2 regions of the Clostridium moutaii genome follow, and region 1 is predicted to be linked to the other one. Evidence: riboswitches for the same ligand, from Rfam matches in the RefSeq annotation. Region 1 holds a riboswitch; the other holds the start of a gene.
The links. A riboswitch is a leader RNA that binds a small molecule or an ion and turns the genes downstream of it on or off. The one in region 1 is predicted to bind S-adenosylmethionine.
Positions count from the first base shown of each region.

Region 2: linked by a shared signal. The riboswitch ahead of thiS (sulfur carrier protein ThiS) and the one ahead of AB8U03_RS03180 (O-acetylhomoserine aminocarboxypropyltransferase/cysteine synthase family protein) in region 1 are both predicted to bind S-adenosylmethionine.

Region 1 covers NZ_JBGEWD010000002.1:101,297-104,697, forward strand. The annotation lists gene AB8U03_RS03175 (alpha/beta fold hydrolase) at 1-163, opposite strand, end outside; gene AB8U03_RS03180 (O-acetylhomoserine aminocarboxypropyltransferase/cysteine synthase family protein) at 208-1,482, opposite strand; SAM riboswitch class I at 1,796-1,910, opposite strand; gene AB8U03_RS03185 (bifunctional helix-turn-helix transcriptional regulator/GNAT family N-acetyltransferase) at 2,152-3,078, shown strand; gene AB8U03_RS03190 (prenyltransferase/squalene oxidase repeat-containing protein) at 3,171-3,401, opposite strand, start outside.
Region 2 covers NZ_JBGEWD010000001.1:406,914-410,314, reverse strand. The annotation lists gene AB8U03_RS02135 (M67 family metallopeptidase) at 1-392, opposite strand, end outside; gene AB8U03_RS02130 (HesA/MoeB/ThiF family protein) at 406-1,227, opposite strand; gene thiS (sulfur carrier protein ThiS) at 1,217-1,432, opposite strand; SAM riboswitch class I at 1,553-1,659, opposite strand; gene AB8U03_RS02120 (ROK family transcriptional regulator) at 1,808-2,890, shown strand; SAM riboswitch class I at 2,935-3,046, shown strand; gene AB8U03_RS02115 (YeiH family protein) at 3,307-3,401, shown strand, end outside.

The DNA.
Region 1 (3,401 bases):
ATTCCCTATAATAATCAGCAGTTTCACCCATTCCATGTGCTACCTGTATAATTCCCTTTATTCTAGATTCATCACATGGCAACCATTTTTTAGTAAAAAGTTTTACATTCTGCTGATCTCTGTAAAAAAACGTTTCAGATTTATATTCTATACTGTTACACATAATATATATACCTCCAGAGAATGTATTTTTCTAATCTGCATATATCAGATTTTATCTAGAGCTTGTTCAAAATCTGCTATTATATCTTCAATATCCTCAATTCCTACAGATACTCTAATCAATTCAGGTGTTACACCTGCAGATCTCTGCTGCTCTTCATTAAGTGCAATATGTGTTGTACTTGCAGGATGAATCACATATGTTCTCACATCTCCCAGATTAACAACTATAGAAGCCACTTTTAAACTCTCCCCTACTTTTTTTGCCGCTTCAATACCTCCTTTTACGCCAAAAGTCAAAATTCCACTAGCACCTCCTCTTAAATATTTTTTAGCTCTACCATACTCTTTATCTGATTCCAGATAGGGATACCTTACCCACTCAACTTTAGGATGTCTTGAGAGGTATTTAGCCAAACTTAATGCATTTGAGCAGTGTCTTTCCATTCTTAAATGCAGAGTTTCCAATCCTAAAATCGTTAAGAATGCATTCAATGGTGCTTGTGCTGCACCAAATTCTTCAACTAGATTTACTCTTAGCTTACCAGAAAATGCTTTTTCTCTAAATTCATCTACAAATATTAAATCAGTTGGCCCTGTTGGAGTTGTATAATCCGGAAACTTTCCATTTGCCCAATTGAAATTACCACCATCAATGATTATTCCGCCTAAAGCTACTGCATGTCCATCTGAATATTTAGTTGTTGAATGTACTATAATGTTGGCACCATATTCAAATGGATTGATTAAATAGGGAGTAGCAATAGTATTATCTACAACAAATGGTATGTCCAGTTTTTTTGCCACTGATGAAAACTTATCAAAATCAAGAACATTAAGCCCTGGATTTCCTATTGTTTCTCCATATATAAGCTTAGTATTTTCTTTAGCAAGAGATAGTATTTCTTCCTCAGAGGCTTCCGGATCAACAAAAGATACTTTGATACCTAACTTGGGCAAAATTGCATTAAAAAGATTATAAGTTCCCCCATATAATTTGGAACTTGCAATAATGTTATCACCGGCACTAGCTATGTTTATTATGGAATAGACCACAGCAGACTGCCCTGAAGATGTTGCTACTGCTTCAATTCCGCCCTGCAATTCCACATATTTTTTTTCTAGATCAGTAACTGTAGGATTTCCTATCCTTGTATATAAATATCCCGGAGTTTTTGCTGCTGCAACATTTCCGACTTCATCAAATGTGTCATACCTATAAGACGTGCTCTGTACTATAGGAACTACTCTTGATTCTCCTGATTTAGGGAAATATCCAGATTGTACAGCTTTTGTTCCTATTCTAAATTCTTTACTCATAAAATCATCCTCCAATTTAAATATTATTTATAATTTTTTATACTTTTCAATAATTCTGCCACTTCAATTTCCAGCTCATAAACCAAATTTTATCTCTTTAATCTCAACTTCGGACAACCTTACATTAATACCCGGAAATACCCGGAATTATTTTCTCATTCCAAAAAATTTTTTAAAAAAAGACCATGCAGCATTCAATAAATGAACCTGCATAGTCTCTAGTATATCTGGTCAACTAAGTACATCATTTTAAAATTATATCTAAAATCACAAAAAACCTCCTATAGTAAACCTATAAGAAGCTCAATTCCATTTCTCATCTCTCAGGTTTAACCTGCTGGAATTAGCACCGTTAAATACAATATAATAAATCGTATTTAGGTTGCTGGACGTCATGGGGCCAGTCCCTCGGTCACTCTTGATAAGAATCCACTATTAAATTAAATACACAATTAAAATCTGACCTCTAGCTTTTCTAGCTAAACAGTCTTTGTATAACTTGTATATACTATACAAGCTTTTATCTTTTTTGTCAATAATAATTAAAATAAAATTAATTGACAAAGTCAACTAATTTTATATATACTTATATCATAAAGAAAGCTTAAAAACTTAAATGCTTTAATATATTTTTGTGCCTTGAGCATAGTGAAGGAAATGATAGATTTTATGGAAGAAAAAAATTGCCTTATAGTTTCTGAAGTGAGAAGTTTCAGCCGTTTTTATACAAAAATTTTAGGACTTTTAAATCAGGATATACTGGACAGCCCCTATTCATTGATAGAAGCTCGTATACTTTTTGAAATTGGTGAAATCCCGAACTGCACTTCTAATATTCTGGTTGGTAAATTAAATATGGATCCTGGATATATAAGCAGAATTTTAGGTCGCTTTAATTCCGACGGCCTGATTACCAAGGAGAAATCTTCTAAGGATGGACGATATACTTTTATTTCTCTTACATCAAGAGGTAAAGAAATTTTATTGAGTCTTTCTCAAAAATCAAATAATCAAATCATAGCATTAACAAACCCTTTAACACAAAGTGAAAGAGAAAAGTTGGTTGAATCAATGAAATATATTAAAAATTTGTTATCACCATCATCTATAGACAGATCTCTTAAAATCAGAACATATAAACTAAAAGATATTAATTATATAATTGAAAAACATAAAAAATTATATAAAGATGAATTTGGATTTTCCCATGAATTTGCAGATTATGTAGAAAAATATTTGATTCAATTTCATAAATCCCATGATGAAGATAAAGAAAACATATGGATTGCAGAAATAAATGGTAAACCATCAGGAGTCATAGCCATAGCCAAAGCTGATGATTCCACGGCTCAGCTAAGATGGTTTCTTATTGAACCTGAAGCACGATACAGAAGACTGGGGCATACTCTTTTACAAACAGCTCTTGATTTCAGCAGGAAAAAGAATTACAATCACATCTTTTTATGGACTGCTGATGTACTAAAAGCAGCACGACATCTCTATAAAAGTTATGGATTTAATTTAACTGAATCAAAAAATAATACTACCTGGACAGATCACCTGGTTAAAGAAGAACGCTGGGATTTATATTTTTAGCTTTACAACGTAAAATCCATTGAAAAAAATAATGAAATACAAAGAGATGACCTCTATACAATATAGGGAGTCATCTTTTCGTATTTACTCTTCTATTTTGATACATATATGCCAATGGCTTGTTCCTTGAACAGCTTATAAGCTTCCAAGGCTTCAGCCGCCTGCTCAGTGGAAAGGGAATCATATCGGGTCTGCCTGTCAAAGCTGAACCCTCCATCAACCTGATAACTTAAAAGCAGATCCATTAAGTTCTTGCCATTTTTAGTGAACTCACTTCCTGCAGGATCCACCCCATTGCTGCAAAGGGCTATTATTACCTGGGA
Region 2 (3,401 bases), on a different contig from region 1:
AGCTTTTCAACATTTTTGTCTTTGTCAACTCTAAACAAATTAAATACCGGATCCTCTTTTTCAAGAGATAAAATTCCGTACAATATTTTGTCATCAAAAGCAAGTCTTTTATCTTCTTCAGATGGCCTGGAAGGTGAATAAGGATGAGAATGATAATTGCCAATCATGTTGAAATTTTCACTTCTCATGAGCTTTACAGCTTTGAACTGTTGGGCGGGATCCATGGAAAAATGCTCGCTGCTGTGATCTGTATTTGTCAAAGAGTATACTTTTTTAATAAAAATGTCTTTTCCGGAATTCAGTCCTCCAAGATAACCGCAGCATTCATTGGGAAATTCATCCCTGGCCTGTTTCAAAATTCTTTTATATTGCAATTTGTCTATATATATCATAATTATCACCTGCTCAATTTACCGTCTTGAGATCACAAGCTGCCTGTTCGTAATCTATCAGTTTTTTTATTGTAGGGTGCTTACCGCATATTCCACAGTTTTTGTTTTTGGATACCTTTATTTTTCTAAATTCCATGGTAAGTGAATTATAAGTCAAAAGATATCCTGCAAGAGTGCTGCCGATTTTAAGTATATACTTGAGTGCTTCTGTTGCCTGAAGTGATCCTATGATTCCGCCCATTACACCCAGAACACCTGCTTCCTTGCAGGTTGGAACAACTCCTGCGGGAGGTGGCGATTGAAAAATACACCTGTAGCAGGGAGTACCGTTGTCAGGTATATATGTGGTGAGCTGTCCCTGAAATCTTATTATTCCTCCATGGGAAAATGGTTTTTTGGAAAGTACACAGGCATCGTTTATTAGAAATTTGGCAGGAAAATTATCTGTACCATCTATTATAAAATCATAGTCCTGATCTTTTATGATGTCCAGAATATTGCTGGAATTTACAAGCTCATTATACGTTATTACATGTACGTCTGGATTCAATTCATTTATGGTTTCTTTTCCGGACTGAACTTTGGGTTTTCCCACATCCTTTGTCTTATGGATTATCTGCCTTTGAAGATTTGAAAGATCCACTACGTCTCCATCTACAAGACCTATGGTTCCTATGCCTGCAGCAGCCAGATACATGGCAGCAGGGGCTCCCAGACCGCCTGTACCTATAATGAGGATTTTGGAGTTTAAAAGTTTTTCCTGACCTTCCACACCTACTTCGGACAGAATTATGTGCCTTGAATATCTTTCTATCTGCTCCTCACTAAAATCCACTGCTTCCACCTCCCATAAAGTACAGAAAATCTATTTTGTCGTTTCCTTTTAAAATAGTACTGCCAAATTTGGCCCTGTCTATGAATTCATCGTTTAGCTGTACGGAAACCATGTCCGGCATTTCCACATCTTCGATTTTTAAAATTTCTGTTACAGTTAATCCCTCCTTTATGTCTTTATCTTTTCCATTGATTGTTACTTTCATGATACCCTCCTTATTTAATCTTTTAACCATTTTGGAAAAAAGAATTTACACACAGTATAAAAATTTAAACAAAAATAAAAACTTCCTGGTACAATTTACAAGAAAGCTCTTTTTTTAAGTTTCTCATCTTTCAGGCAAATTATATAACCCGCTGGAATTGGCACCTTTGAAAATAATCAGGTTGCCGGGCATCATAGGGCCAGTCCCTCTGCCTCTCTTGATAAGAATGAATATTTAATTGATTAAATACTAACACACTTAAAATAATCTTGTCAATAATTTTCTTTTTTCAATCACAAAAATTTGAAAAGTTATTTAAAAAGTTATTGTACTATTGACATATACCTTAATTTAAGATTATATTTTATTGTAAGTATGAAATATATAATAATGGTAAAAGGTATGATAACTATGATAAACAGCTATGAATTGTTTAGAGATTTAAGACCTGAAGAAAAGAGAATATTCAATCTGATACAAAAAAATGGAATTATGAGTAAAAATGAAATTTTGTTTAAAACTGGAATGAAATTGACCACATTAAATCGCATAATGAATCCACTTGAACAAAAATCCATTCTGGTGCAAAAATGTGTTGGAGAATCTACAGGGGGAAGGAAACCTGTGTTGTATGATGTAAATGTGTGCAGGTTTTATATTGTGGGCATAGGTATATGCAGTACTTATGCACAGGTATCCATAGTGAATCTGAGAATGGAGATTTTTTATAAAAAAAGTTTTTATATTGATTTTTGCAGTTCTTGCAGTGAAGTCATAGAAAAAATTCTCCAGATTATGAAAAATGTTTATGAAGAATTAAATCTGGAGTTTCTTCAGCTTGTAGGAATTGGACTTGCAATTGAGACCAATCTTTGGAGTGATGAAAATATAGGCAAGGTACTTGAAGAAAAACTAGGGTGCAGTGTAATTAGTGAGAATTGCTCGGATTCTGCTGTTACTGCAGAGTATTTGTATGGAGCAGGAAGGCAATTCAAGAATTTAGCTTATTTTGATTGTGGAGCTAGATTGAAACAGGCAGCAATTGTCCAGGGAAGAATTATAAGATCAGCAGGGGACAATGAATATGCATTTGAACATATGATTGAGAATATGAATGGCAGTATTGGTTTGGATAAAGTGTATTTTAGTTATATAAAAAATAGTGTGTTGTCTGAAAAACTTCTTTTGGATGCTGCATCAAAATTGAGTAAAAGAATAGAAGCTTATATAAATTTGTTGGATCTTGAATGTATTATATTAAGCGGATCTTTGGTTGATTTCCAAATATTTTATGAAACATGTACACAATATATTCCTAAAAGTGTTTCAATAAAAAAGCATGGATATTTTAAAAAAAATGCGGTTTCAGTAGGTGCGGCAGCTTTTTTGTTGGAAAAATGTATTAATGATCAATATGATATAGATAATAAAAAATTTGTTGTTGACAAAGTATTTTAAAAGTTATATCACATACGTAAATTAAAATTGAATAAATGCAAAATTTCTTATCAAGAGTGATGGAGGGACTGGCCCTATGATATCCGGCAACCTGAATATGTTTTTTATTCAATGGTGCTAATTCCAGCAGGTGCATATTCACCTGAAAGATGAGAAACAATAAGGATATAGCTTCCTGTGGTTTCTCCATAGGGAGTTTTTTATTTGTACTGGATTGACTAGAAAAACTAGAGATCAGGTTTTATTGGCATATCAATAAAACCTGATCTCTTTTTAGAACTTATAGAATATGGTGGAATTGGAGGCGTGATAATTATGCACAGTAACTGCAGCATTATTAATTGAATACATTAAAAGTTGGACATAAGTTAGTTCTATGGCTGAATACTATTTAAATTATTAAAGGAGTTGTTTTTATGTCTGAAAAAAAATTTAATTCAAAGGAAAATGGCTGGAGTGATTTGGTAAAAAAAGAGGATTGGTGGGCAGTATGGATAGGCCTGATTTTAGT